DNA from 3 places in the Arthrobacter sp. NPDC056727 genome. Region 1 is predicted to be linked to each of the others. Evidence: predicted binding sites of a transcription regulator. Region 1 holds the regulator's gene; each other region holds the start of a gene.
What was found. The regulator HrcA, encoded in region 1, represses chaperone genes, less so after heat shock. The targets are predictions, from matches to a motif close to TTNGCACTCGNNNNNNNCGAGTGCNAA.
Positions count from the first base shown of each region.

Region 1 (4,491 bases):
ATCTTGAGGCAAGCCCGATCTGCCCTTGATCAGCGGAGGCGAGAATGGTCGCAGACCATCCAGGAGGTGCAGGGGGCAGTGACGAACAGCAATCCCGTGGACCACACGCAGGCCGCGCTTCCAGGCCTCGAACTGCCCGACTCTGACAGCGGACCTCCGGCGTCCGGGCACCCGGAGGTACCTGCAACCCCAGCGGCAGGGGCGCCGGCCTTGTTCCCGGTCTACCCCTTCATCTGAGGCCCTTCAGCAGGGGTGCCGCAGCTGCCTGCCGGTAGGGGCCGGCGGCGACTGGGGGGAGGTGCCCGGTCTCGAAGGCACTCGACGCCGCCGGCCTGTATCCAGTCAACACCGGACCGGCCCTTCGCACACGAGTAGTCCGTACGCGATTCTGCGACGTCGCCGCTACCCGATTGCGCAGGTGGAGGCGGGCTACCAGCGTCCGAGGACGTCGCTGGCAATGACGACGCCGGCCGGTCCCGCCGTCGATGACCGCAGGACGTGCGGTCCCAGCAGTGCCGTGACCGCACCGGCACTGCACAGTCGGGTGACCTCTCGCGGGCTGATGCCCCCTTCAGGGCCGACGATGAGGAGGATCTCGCTGGGGCCCATCCCCTCCTGGTGCTTTTCGCGCCAGTCCCCAAGGACCCGGCGCAGCGGTGTCACCGCGTCCTCATGCAGAATCACCGCAAGGCCGGCCTCCGCCACTTCCCTGGCCAGGGCCTGGGTCTCGACGGCGGGACGCACCTCGGGGATCCAGGCGCGCCGCGCCTGTTTGGCGGCGGCCGTGACGGCGGACTGCCATTTGCCGTGGGCTTTGGCGGCGCGGTCACCCTTCCACCTGACGATGGAGCGTTCCGACTGCCAGGGGATTACCGCGTCGACGCCGAGTTCGGTGGCGGTTTCGATTGCGAGTTCATCCCGGTCTCCCTTGGCGAGGGCCTGGACGAGGACCAGACGGACGGCCGGCCGCTGCTCCATGGTGACAGAAGCGCATTCGACCGTCAGTTCGGCGGGGGCAGCTTCGGTGACCGTTCCGGTGATGCGTTTGCCGGCGCCGTCGGCGATGTCCACCTGCTCCCCCACGGACAGGCGCTTGACGGTGACCGCGTGCCGGGCCTCGGCGCCGTCAAGGACGAACAGCGATCCGCGAGCGGTGCTGTCCAGCGCGCCGGCCGGGGTGAAGAATACGGGGTTGCTCACCGCTACAGGTTACCGAGGCGGTCCCGCAGTTTGGCGAAGACGCCGCCGCTGGCCGCAAGCTTGCCCTCGGAGAACTGCTCTCCGCGGAGCTTGGCCAACTGCCGGAGCAGGTCCTCCTGGGCGGGGTCGAGCTTGGACGGCGTTTCCACCTGCAGGTGGACCTTGAGGTCGCCGCGGCCGTAGCCGCGCAGGTGGGTGACGCCGAGGCCCCGGAGAGTGATGATCTCGCCGGACTGGGTGCCCGCCTTGACGTCGATCTCCTGCTTGCCGTCGAAGGTTTCCAGGCTCAGTTCCGTGCCGAGGGCGGCGGCGGTCATGGGAATGTTCAGGGTCGCGTGGAGATCGTCGCCCTCGCGGACGTAGGTGGAGTCGCTGTTGACGCGGATTTCCACGTAGAGGTCGCCGGAGGGGCCGCCCGCGGGGCCGGCCTCGCCCTGTCCGGAGAGCTGGATGCGCGTTCCGGTGGCCACGCCTGCCGGTACCTTGATGGTCAGGGACCGGCGGCTGCGGATGCGGCCCTGGCCGCTGCATTCGTTGCAGGGGTCCTTGATGACCGTGCCGAAGCCCTCGCACGAACCGCAGGGGGCTGCGGTCATGACCTGGCCGAGGATGGAGCGGACTGCCCGCTGCACCTGGCCGCTGCCGCCGCAGATGTCGCAGCGTTCCGGGTGCGTGCCCGGCTGGCAGCAGGAGCCTTCACACGTGGGGCAGGTGACGGCCGTGTCCACTTCCAGCTTCTTGTTGACGCCGAAAACGGCGTCGCGCAGGTCGATCCGGACGCTGATAAGTGCGTCCTGGCCGCGGCGGACGCGGGACGCCGGCCCGGAGGTGCCGCCGGCGCCGAAGAAGGTGTCGAAGATGTCCTGGAACGCGAAGCCTTGGCCGGCGTAGCCGCCGCCGAAGCCGTTGTCGGTGCCGTTCTCGTTGCCGGTGGTGTCGTAGACCCGGCGCTTCTGCGGATCGGACAGCACCTCATAGGCGTGGGTCACGGCCTTGAACCGTTCCGCGGCGTCGTCGCCCGGGTTGACGTCCGGGTGAAGGGAGCGGGCCAGCTTGCGGTAGGCCTTTTTGATCTCTTCGCCGGTGGCTTCCGGGGAGACTCCAAGAACGTCGTAGTGGCTGCTCAAAGTTCGTATCTCTTCCTGGTTGTACTGCCTGTGGTCAGAGGATGTCCGGGGAGTGCTGTCACGGTCCCAGAATCCTCGAAAGGTAGCGGGCCACCGCGCGCACGGCGGCCATGGTGGTGGGATAGTCCATCCGGGTGGGGCCGAGGATGCCCACCTTGGCGCTGGCGTCGGGGCCGTAGCCGGTGGCCACCACCGACGCTTCGGCCAGCCCATCGTAAGGGTTTTCGCGGCCGATGCTGACGGCCACTCCCCGCGGGTCGTGGGCCATGTCGCTCAGGAGCTGCAGCATAACCACCTGCTCCTCGAGGGCCTCCAGGACGGGTCCGATGCTCAGCGGGAAGTCCACGTTGGACCGCGCGAGGTTGGCCGTTCCGGCCATGACCATCCGGTCTTCCCGACTGTTGTGGGCGAGGCCTTCCAGCCCCTTCCCGAGGGCAACAGCCGCATGGCGCTCGGCGGGTGCGCAGCCCGCCACGACGGCGGCCAGGTGCTGGGGCAGGATTGCCACCGGCGTTCCGGCCACGCCTGTCAGGAACCGGGTGCGCAGGGCCGCGAGTGTGTCGTCTGACAGGTCCTGCCCGACGTCGACAACACGCTGGTCCACCTTTCCGGAATCGGCGATCAGCACGATCAGCACCTTTCGGGGCGCCAGCAGCACGAATTCGATGTGCCGGACCACGGCGCGGCTCAGGTGCGGGTACTGTACGACGGCGACCTGGTTGGTCAGCTGGGACAGGAGCCTGGCCGTCCGGTCCAGGACGTCGTCAAGGTCCTCGGAGCCCTCGAGCAGGGTCTGGATGGCTCGTTTCTCCGCCGGCGAGAGCGGCTTGACCGCCGAGATCTGGTCGACGAAAAGGCGGTAACCCTTGTCCGTGGGGATCCTGCCGGCGCTGGTGTGCGGGGCCGTAATGAGGCCCTCGTCCTCCAATGCCGCCATGTCGTTGCGGATCGTGGCGCTGGAAACGCCCAGGTGGTGGCGCTCCACCAGCGCCTTGGAGCCGACAGGTTCGCGGGAGTGGACATAGTCCTCCACGATGGCGCGCAGCACCTCAAGCTTCCGTGGTTCGCTCACAGTCCACCTCCTTTTGGCCATAACCGCGCCGGGCGTCAATCCCGCCCGCAAACGCCGTGGTTAGCACTCGACATGCCTAAGTGCTAACAAGTCTAATATGAGTCGCCGCGTTGTTAGCATTGGTACCGCTCCGGGCGAAATTCCGGGCGCCTGTCCCCCGGCGGCACGCACGCTGCCGGAGCGGCTCCTTCCTGTGCAAATTCCTAATGCAAAGCGGTGAACGAATGCAGTACCAGAACTGGGGCCCGCAGGAGATTGCGGCGCCTGCCAAGAGCAGCCTGCCCGAGGTGCCGGTGGAGCGCGGGATGGTGCTCGAGGACGTCCAGTCCGGCTGGGTGGGCGCGGTGACCCGGGTGGAGAAGTCCGGCGGCATGCACGTGGTGGCGCTCGAGGACCGCCGCGGCAAGTCCCGGTCCTTCAAGCTTGGCTTCGGATTCCTCCTGGACGGACAGCCGATCCGCCTGATGCCCCCGGCTCCCAAGGCCAAGCCGGCAGGGTCCGGCACTGCCGCACGGACGGCGTCGGGCTCGGTTCGGGTGGAAGGGCAGCGCGCCCAGGTGGCCAAGGCCAGCCGCATTTGGGTCGAGGGCAAGCATGATGCCGAACTGGTGGAAAAAGTCTGGGGCGACGACCTCCGGGTGGAGGGTATCGTCGTCGAACCCCTGCACGGCATCGACGACCTGGCGGCGGCAGTTGCTTCCTTCCGCCCCGGTCCCGGCCGCAGGCTGGGCGTTCTGGTGGACCACTTGGTCCCCGACTCCAAGGAGTCCAGGATCGCGGACGCCGTGATGGCCTCCCCCGGAGCTGCCGGAAACGTGTTGATCGTGGGCCACCCGTACGTCGACGTCTGGCAGGCGATCCGGCCGTCGGTGCTGGGGATTCCGCAGTGGCCTGTGGTGCCGCGCGGCACGGACTGGAAAACGGGCATCCTGACCGCCTTCGGCTGGCCGCACGAGACCAAGGAGGACATTGGCCTGGGCTGGCAGAAACTCCTGGGCGCCGTCCGCACCTATGCCGACCTCGAGCCCGCGCTGCTGGGCCGCGTGGAAGAGGTCATCGATTTCCTGACCGTGCCGTAGTTCCCGCCGCGGC
Region 1 covers NZ_JBHTZA010000008.1:21,129-25,619, forward strand. The annotation lists gene ACFRAH_RS09835 (16S rRNA (uracil(1498)-N(3))-methyltransferase) at 430-1,200, opposite strand; gene dnaJ (molecular chaperone DnaJ) at 1,203-2,327, opposite strand; gene hrcA (heat-inducible transcriptional repressor HrcA) at 2,386-3,399, opposite strand; gene ACFRAH_RS09850 (DUF3097 domain-containing protein) at 3,624-4,478, shown strand.

Region 2 (4,491 bases), on a different contig from region 1:
CCAGGCGCTCCTGCAGCTTCTCGCGGTCGTAGTCGGAGTCGGAGTTTTCGATCTCGGCGCGGATCTGGGAAACGCGGCCGGCGATCTGGTCGGCGTCGCCTGCACCCTCGACGATGGTGGTCTCGTCCTTGGTCACGACAACCTTGCGTGCCTTGCCCAGGAGGTCCAGGCCCGCGGTCTCAAGCTTGAGGCCGACTTCCTCGGCGATAACCTGTCCGCCGGTGAGGATGGCGATGTCGGCCAGCTGCGCCTTGCGGCGGTCACCGAAGCCCGGAGCCTTGACGGCGACGGACTTGAAGGTGCCGCGGATCTTGTTGACGATCAGGGTGGCCAGGGCCTCGCCCTCGATGTCTTCAGCGATGATCAGCAGCGGCTTGTTGGACTGCATGACCTTCTCGAGGACAGCAACCAGTTCCTTGACGTTGGAGATCTTGGAGTTGACGATCAGGATGTACGGGTCCTCGAGGACCGTTTCCTGGCGCTCAGTGTCCGTGACGAAGTACGCCGAGATGTAGCCCTTGTCGAAGCGCATGCCTTCGGTGAGCTCCAGCTCGAGGCCGAAGGTGTTGGACTCCTCGACCGTGATGACGCCTTCCTTGCCCACCTTGTCGAGGGCTTCAGCGATCAGGGCGCCGATTTCGTCGTCACCGGCGGAGATGGAAGCCGTGGCGGCGATCTCTTCCTTGGTTTCGATTTCCTTGGCGGAGTCCAGCAGTTCGGCGGTGACGGCCTCAACGGCCTTCTCGATGCCGCGCTTGAGGGACAGCGGGTCAGCGCCGGCCGCGACGTTGCGCAGGCCTTCCTTGACCAGTGCCTGGGCCAGGACGGTGGCCGTGGTGGTGCCGTCGCCAGCGACGTCATCCGTCTTCTTGGCAACTTCCTTGACCAGCTCGGCGCCGATCTTCTCGTAGGGATCGTCCAGCTCGATCTCCTTGGCGATGGAGACACCATCGTTGGTGATCGTGGGGGCGCCCCACTTCTTTTCGAGGACGACGTTGCGGCCACGCGGGCCGAGGGTGACCTTGACGGCGTCGGCGAGGATGTTCAGGCCCCGCTCAAGACCGCGGCGTGCCTCTTCATCAAATGCAATGATCTTGGCCATAACGGCAGTAGTCCTTTCGGGACAGTCGTTAAGAAGGAACCTCGCTGCGGTGCCCGCGACGGACGATCCCTCCCGCAGGCCTCTGTACGCCCAACAGTCCGGATCTCACCCCAACCAGGTGTTTCTTTCGCTCCTTGCGCCGCCGCCGGGGCAGTACCGGCCGGAACCGGACGACCCTTTAGCAGTCGGCACGCTGGAGTGCTAATCAATAATTAGCACTCCCCCGGGGAGAGTGCAAGCAGATGCCTCTTCTTTATCCCGCACTACGGCGCAGTATTCGCTGCCAGCGATCAGCCCGCGGACCTGCCGGCGGCCTCACTGCCCGTGAGGGTGGCCTTGTTGTCGGCCCCATAGGTGAACACCATGTACTTCGCCGCGGTCACGTCCCCGCTGGTATCGAAGCGGACGGGGCCCGACTCGCCGTCGTAGTCGATGGCCTTTCCGTCCCGGATGGCCGCCAGGCAATCCTTGTACGTCGTGCAGGCAGTCGGCTTGCCTGACGGCGATGCGGACCCACGGCTGCCGGACGTGCCGCCGGAGACGGAGATGAGCGTCCCGGCGATGGAGGCACCGGCGTCGTCCTCCGCCGCGGCGGCGGCCAGGGCCGCGAGGTTCACGGCGTCATAGGTCTCCGCCGCGAACGTCATGTCCTTGAGTCCCGGATCGACGGCCACCAGTTCAGCCTGGAAGTGCGCGGACGGGAAGGCGCCGGGCACCAGGGCGCGTGCGCCCTCCAGCGCCTTGGAGCCGAGGTCGGAGCCGTACTGCCTGAAAGCGCCGTCGGCCAGGATGAGCTTGTTGCCCGGCAGCCCGGCGTTGGCGAGCTCGGCAATGGCGCCCTGCGCACCGTCCCGGGCAATGACGACGACGGCGTCCGGCGCCGCGTCGCGGGTGGCCGACGCCGCCGTCCGGGCCTCGCCAGCCTTGAAGCCGGTGAGCGTCACGGGGTCCAGACCACCGGCCTTGGCGGAAGCGGAAACCGCTGACGATAATTCCTGGCCGTAGGTGCCGTCCTCGTAGACCACCGCGAGTCGCTTGGCTCCGGCGTCCTTGGCGATTTTCACCAGAACAGGCGCCTGGGCGGTGTCCGCCGCCGCTGTGCGGAAGTAGTAGCCGCCGCTCTTGTAGCTGCTGAGTTCCGGGGCCGTGTTGGCGGGAGAGATGAGTGTGATCCCGGCCTTGGACAGCACGTCGATGGCGGCCGGGGCGCGGCTTGAATCGGTGGGGCCGATGACGGCATCAGCCTTGGCGTTGACGAGCTCCCGGGCCTGCGCGGCGGTGTCGCCGCCGGTGGTTTCGGGCAGCAGCTCCACGGGCCGGCCCTTGTGCCCGCCTGCAGCGTTGATCTGCTGGACGGCGAGCTTGGCCGCGGCCAGTTGGGCGGCGTTCAGGAAGGCCTGGGACCCGGTGTTGTCGAGGATCAGCCCGATCCGCAGGGTTCCGTCGCCGCTGGCCTCAACGGGAGCCGTCCGGGCATTGTCTCCGGATCCGGAGCAGGCGCCGAGTGCCAGCACAACGGCGGTGCCCCAGACAGCAGTACTCCGGAAACCTGTGCCGCGTGCCACTAGACGGGCCGGACCATTTCTGCCTGCGGACCTTTTTCGCCTTCGCCCAGTTCCAGCTCCACGCGCTGGCCTTCCTCAAGGGAACGGTACCCGTCGGTCTGGATGGCCGACCAGTGCACAAAGACGTCGTCGCCCGAGTCGTCAACAGTAATGAAGCCGTAGCCTTTTTCCGCGTTGAACCACTTCACGGTTCCCAATGCCATGATCCCCACACTTTCAGCTTGCTCCCGTAAGGCCCACGTCGGTGTGTGCCGTGAATTACGCCTTGAAGCCTGCCTTCACTCTATCCAAACAGGACCTCGGCGGCGCAGGCCGGCTGCCCCGGGCGGAGGCAATAGTTATTCAGGCGTAACCGGGATGGCTACTGGTAGCCGGGGCCGAGCACCACGGCAACGGACGTCGGGAAGTCCGCGCTTTCCACGAGCGTGGGGATGTTCAGCAGTGCACTGAGTGCCTCGGCGTTGGCGCGGTGTGCGGCGTCGGAGTAGAAGATCACGGACTGCTGCTGGGGCGACCCCTGCCAGTTCGCCACCTCGCCGAGCACCCAGCCATCTGACTGGACCGTGGCGCCCACGCGTCCGGCCAGGCCGGAGGTCAGCGTTCCGTTGAAGATGTCGACCGGCTGCGACTTGTCGAGGGCCGCAGGGGCGATGGTTTCAGAGGTGGCGGGCTCCAGCGTGGAGGGGGAAGCCGGTTCGGAGGCAGCCGTGGACTGCGACGCCGTGCCGGTGCTGCTGGGCGTCGCACTTCCGGAGGCCGTTGCGCTGGCCGACGCCGGGGTGCCGGCTGCCGCGGCGGACGGCGGTGTGATGGCGGGCTGGAAGCCCAGCTGCGGCAGCAGGAGGAATGCAACAAGGCCCACGGCGAGGGCCCCGATCCCAACGGAAAGGATCGGCCACAACTTGGGGCGGGACGGCGCGGAGACAGCGCGGTGTACGCCCTGCCGGGAGGAGACCTCAGGCACCCTGTCGAATTCGTCCCGAGCAAAATTAGTCATGGTAAACAGGCGTCCTTGTTGGTTTTCGCCGGCAGTGCGGCACTAGCAATTACGCGTCAGATCCAAGGCGGCGTGCAGTGCGGGCCCGCTGACGTGACGTACGTAGTCTACGCAATCTCTTCACCAGCATGGGGTCGTGCGCCAGCGCGTGCTCTGTATCGATCAGCGCGTTGAGGATCTGGTAGTAGTGCGTGGCGGACAGGTCAAAGAGTTCCCGGATGGCCTGTTCCTTGGCGCCGGCGTACTTCCACCACTGCCGTTCCAGGGCGAGAATCTGCTGCTCCCGCTCTCCCAGTGGCGAGTCCCGGAGCTTGAAGTCGTCCAGCAGGGAGCCGCTCCGCAGACCGTGCTCCAGCAGTGAATCCTGCCCCGAACCCTGCTCGGAATCTTGCGCGGCGAGGTGGTCCTGCAACGGCTCGGCCACTGCGCTCTCCTTAGCTGAATCCGGTCAAAGTACCTCCCCTATGTTACGGAGGAATAACAGCGTTGTCATTTGCGGCGCGGATGCTGCGGCGGCCCTTCCACGATTTTGCGCCGCGGGCCCATGACTGCAGTGCGGAAGAATGGACGGCGTGATGGAACCTGAACCCCTCTTCGATCTGGAACCAGCCGGGATAGCCGGCCCGGATTTTGCCGAGCTCTCCGGACTGCCGTTCAGCGAGCTGATGGCACCCGACTGGGCAGCTGCCCTGGCCGGGGTGGAAGCCGACTTGAGGTCCGTCCTGTCTTTCCTGGCCGGCGAGGAGGCCGCCGGGCACCGGGTGCTGCCATCGGCGTCGAACGTTCTCCGGGCATTCCGGCAGCCGTTGAACGGTGTGCGGGTCCTG
Region 2 covers NZ_JBHTZA010000002.1:28,692-33,182, reverse strand. The annotation lists gene groL (chaperonin GroEL) at 1-1,102, opposite strand, end outside; gene ACFRAH_RS01950 (ABC transporter substrate-binding protein) at 1,393-2,667, opposite strand; gene ACFRAH_RS01945 (cold-shock protein) at 2,667-2,870, opposite strand; gene ACFRAH_RS01940 (LytR C-terminal domain-containing protein) at 3,029-3,664, opposite strand; gene ACFRAH_RS01935 (DUF3263 domain-containing protein) at 3,714-4,088, opposite strand; gene ACFRAH_RS01930 (uracil-DNA glycosylase) at 4,240-4,491, shown strand, end outside.
Region 2: a site for HrcA is predicted at 1,281-1,307, ahead of groL (chaperonin GroEL). Genes of this name have one in related genera too.

Region 3 (4,491 bases), on a different contig from region 1:
TTCCCGCAGTTTCCGTTGTCCCAGCCCGATTACATCAACCTCGCCGTGGGCCCGGACGAACAGCGGCAGGCCGTGGCGCTGGGGCTGTGGCTGTTCAGGCACGCGGGCAGCCCTGTTGCTGTCCTGCAGCGGGACGCCGCGCCGCGGTACGGGCGGCAAACAGCGTGCCTCGAGGTCCTGGCTGCCGACGCGGGCAACGCGGCAGAGTTCCTGGCCGAGTTCCGCCGGCGGATGCAGCGCGGCAGCGTCCTGAAGGGCCAAGTCATCTCCCTGGTCATGGGCGAGTACGGGCCGAGCACCGGCGGCGTGACCTTCCATGCCCGGCCCGGACTCACCGCCTCCGACGTCATCCTCCCCCAGGGGCTGCTTCAAAAAGTGGCCGATCACGCTTTGGGCATCGCCGCGCACCGGGAGTCGCTGAGCGAGTACGGCCAGCACCTGAAACGCGGCATCCTGCTCTACGGCCGGCCGGGGACCGGCAAGACCCACACGGTGCGGTACCTGTTGAGCCAGAGCACGGGTATCACGGCGATCCTGTTGTCCGGAGGATCACTGGCCAGGATTTCCGAGGCAGCCGCCATGGCCCGGGCACTTCAGCCGTCCATCGTTGTGCTGGAGGACTGCGACCTGATTGCCGAGGACCGGAGCTTCGGGCACGGGCCGCAGCCGCTGCTGTTCGAGGTGCTGGATGCCATGGACGGCCTGGATCACGACGCCGACGTCGCGTTTGTCCTCACCACCAACCGGGTGGACATGCTCGAGCGTGCCCTCGCCCAGCGCCCCGGCCGGGTGGATCTGGCCGTGGACATTCCGCTGCCGGCGCTGGACGAGCGCATTGGGCTGGTCACCCTGTATGCACGCGGCATTCCGTTCAGCGCGGATGCCGTTCGGGACGCCGCCGCCCGCACCGAGGGGACCACGGCCTCGTTCGCGCGTGAACTGGTCCGCCGGGCCGTCGTGCGTGCCGCACTGGACGGCGCACCCGTGCAGGACAGTCACCTGTTGGAGGCTGTGGAAGAACTGATGGCCGACGGCGAGGCCCTCACCAGGAGTCTGCTGGGCAGCGGCCCCGCCGGCGGCGGGGACGGACAGGGCGGTTTCGGCGGACCCGGCTTCCCCGGGCCCGGGTTTGGCGGGGTTGGCGGGCCCGGTTTCCCGGGGCCTGGTTTTTTCGGGCCGGACTCCGGGACCGTGGGCTACGGCGGGCCGGGCCCGGGGACTGTCGGCTTCGCCGGGGCGCCGTAGCCCGCCAGCGGAGTCAGTCCACGAGCGGGGGCGGACCGAAGAGGAATTCGTTGGCGTGGGACACTGCTTTGCGGAAAGCATCGTTCCGCAGGGCCACCTGGCTGGCGGGGCTGTCCCCGCCGGGCTCCAGGAACTGTGTGAGACCCGGGCGAAGCACCCAGATGTCCCCGAATGGCGGCAGATAGAACACCCCGAACGAGCGGTGCTGGTGGTCGTCGTCGGACCATATGGGCACCACAGCCAGTGCGGCACCGGTGGCGGGATTGATCCACTGTGCGCGCGGCATGGGCTCCTCGTGGGCCTCGGGGTCCAGGAACGGCGCTGTGCCCTTGCCCCAGCGCTGTTCGAAGCGCTCATGGAAGGCAGGGATCAGGTGGGAGTCGTAGCGGCGCCAATCACTCATGGCTGTGGTTCTCCTCTGTTATTCAGATCGGAATCAGGCCCGCGGTCCGCTCTCCCACCGGACTGGCGTCACGCGCAGCGGAGGTTCCCGGTGCCGGATCACGCGGACGGGGACGTCTTGTGGCTTCCTGGCATGTTGTTGAGCCCCGGCGGGTTCACCCGGAGCAGCGGCAAGGACCTCCCGGTCATAGGCTGCACGGCGTTTGGGGTCGCGGAGCACGGCGAAGGCCTGCATGACGAGTTCCAATTCGGCCGGTACCGCTTCACCGCCGGCAACGTCCGGATGGTGGCGGCGCATCAGGGCGCGGTAGGCGCGGGCGATCTCCTGCTGCGACGCTTCATGCGGAATCTGCAGCACCGCATAGTGATCCGGTGGGTGGCTGGTCATCACACAAGCCTGTTGCAGTTGGAAGGATGTTTGTTGCGCCGCGGCGGGGCGGCCTGGGGTATCGTTCGGAACCGCAGGCCGCCCCTGTCAGCACGCCGGCCGTCTACGTCCCGATCTGGTGCAGCTGGCCCTTGCTTTCGATCTCGATCTTCCGCGGCTTTGCCTGCTCGGCAACCGGGATCCGCAGCGTCAGCACGCCAAGGTCGTAGCTGGCCCTGATGCTGTCCGCATCCAGGGTGTCGCCAAGAATGAGCTGGCGGCTGAAGACGCCGCGAGGCCGCTCGGAGACCACCAGCTCGACGTTGGGCTGGGTGGCATCACGGCGCTCCGCCCGGACAGTGAGGACGTTCCTTTCAACGTTCAGATCAACGTCGTCCGGGGAAATCCCGGGCAGGTCAAACGCCACCACAAACTCCCCGTCTTCCTGCCACGCATCCATCGGCATGGCCGCCGGACGGGCTGCTGTTCCGAAGACCTGCTGGGTGAGCCGGTCCAGCTCACGGAACGGGTCGGTACGGACTAGCATCATTTCCCACTCCCTTCAGCATGTAGGTTTTATGGCTACCCACCGCGCTTTATCTATGGTGGTGGATATAGATTTTTTATAGCACTGGTGACAGACTGGTGCAAGAGGAAAATCGAGAAATCTGGACGGGAATCGCATGCACGACCGGAACAGTGCCGGGCGCCGGCTGTACGCCATTTCCGTTGTGGCGGAGCTCGTGGGAACCGGCCAGCAGAACATCCGGCTCTATGAGCGCCGCGGCCTGCTGACCCCGGAAAGAACCGAGGGCGGCACCCGCCAGTACAGCGAGGCTGACCTGGCGGTCCTGCGCCGCATTGCTGAACTCCTGGAGGAGGGGCTCAACCTGGCGGGGATTGCCAAGGTGCTCGAACTGGAGATGGACAATGCCCGCCTGCGGCGGCAGCTGAAACGCGCCCGCGGCACCGGTGACGACGGCGGCCGGCCGGCCGGGTCAACAGGCCGGGGCGGCGGCCAGTGACTACAGCCGGCCGCCGGCGAGCAGGAAGGAATCCTCGAGCAGTTCGGCGAGCTGGCCGCCGTCGACCCTTGAAAGCCGGACCAGGACCAACTGGGGTGACCGCTCATGGTGCGGCGTCCAGAAGTACGTTTCCGGATCCGTTCCGGCGAGGGCTTCACGCTCTGTTGTCTTGACCGTCAACACGTCCGGTTCCCAGATGCGGGCCATCAGGGTCCTGGCGAACCAGGCCGGCTGGTTCCAGCTGGGCCGCTCGGTCACGCCCGGCAGGGCAACGCAGATCCTGCGGACATCGGCTTCGGTGGCCACGCCCTAATCCTGGCTGTCCGCCTTGGACAGCTCCCCCGTGACCTCTTCGCCGGGTATCCGCGCGGTGCGCCAGGTGTCCACGGCAATCACGGCGCCGAGCACCACCAGCGAGAGCGCAACGGAGGCCACGGCGTCGCTCAGCCAGTGGTAGCCGAGGTACAGCCGGCTGACGGACGCCAGGATTACTCCGACGATGGCGAAGACAAAACCAACCACCGTTGTCTTTGGTTTCCGGCGGCGGGAAAAGACCAGGAAAGCCGTTATCAGCAGGAAGTCAGACGCGCCCAGGACATGGCCTGAGGGGAAGGAAAATGTTTGGTCGGCGCCGAACAGCATCTGGTCCACGGGCGGGCGTTCCCTTTCGACGGACCTGCCGATGAGCTGCGCCAGCCCGACGCCGGTCAGCATGGCCGCCGCCAGCAGGATGGGCCGCCAGGCGTGCTTCGCCATGATGCCCCACGCCACCGTCACAACGAGGACGATGATGGGCAGCCCCACCGGCCCGAAGATGATCGCAAGGATGATCATCACCACGGTCAGCGCTCCCGACCGGGTGGTGAGGAGCCATTTCTGCGCCTCGCCGTCAGCGCTGGCCAGCCCGTCGTGCTGCAGGACGCCGGCGAGCGTGAAGAAGAAGACCGTTGCCCCGATGACGGCGAGGATGATCGCCGTCGCGTAGAGGCCCTTCCTTGCGCCGGGTTCCATGAAGCGCTCTTCCACCACAAACTTGTCGTGGAAAACGCGCCAACGCCCCTGTTTGCTCACTGATTCATCTGCCACCTGAAAGACCGCCTGTGCGCTGAGTAGAAAACTGTCTAGAAGTGAAATCCTAAGCCCCCTTACGGATGTCCTCCCCCGCTGTTACCGTAAAACTTCCAGCCCCACGAGGTCTCAGGAGACAACATGAGCACTGAAGGAACCGGCCAGGAAGACCAGGGCAGCGGCACTTCACCGCAGACCCACGGGGACGGCGTCCCGGACTCGGGCACCGGCGTCGCAGTGGGTGCGGGTGAGCCGAACACCTTCGAACCGGAGGAGGGCAGGAACGGCGCGGACGCCAAAACTCCCGGCGACGACCAGATTGCCACGGCGGAGGACACCCCGGACGTCGAGGAAACTCCGGTGGACACCACCGAACCCAGCTAG
Region 3 covers NZ_JBHTZA010000040.1:449-4,939, reverse strand. The annotation lists gene ACFRAH_RS23315 (AAA family ATPase) at 1-1,245, shown strand, start outside; gene ACFRAH_RS23310 (hypothetical protein) at 1,259-1,648, opposite strand; gene ACFRAH_RS23305 (J domain-containing protein) at 1,682-2,035, opposite strand; gene ACFRAH_RS23300 (Hsp20/alpha crystallin family protein) at 2,139-2,561, opposite strand; gene ACFRAH_RS23295 (MerR family transcriptional regulator) at 2,698-3,039, shown strand; gene ACFRAH_RS23290 (MmcQ/YjbR family DNA-binding protein) at 3,040-3,345, opposite strand; gene ACFRAH_RS23285 (phosphatase PAP2 family protein) at 3,349-4,110, opposite strand; gene ACFRAH_RS23280 (hypothetical protein) at 4,249-4,491, shown strand.
Region 3: a site for HrcA is predicted at 2,640-2,666, ahead of ACFRAH_RS23300 (Hsp20/alpha crystallin family protein). Genes of this name have one in related genera too.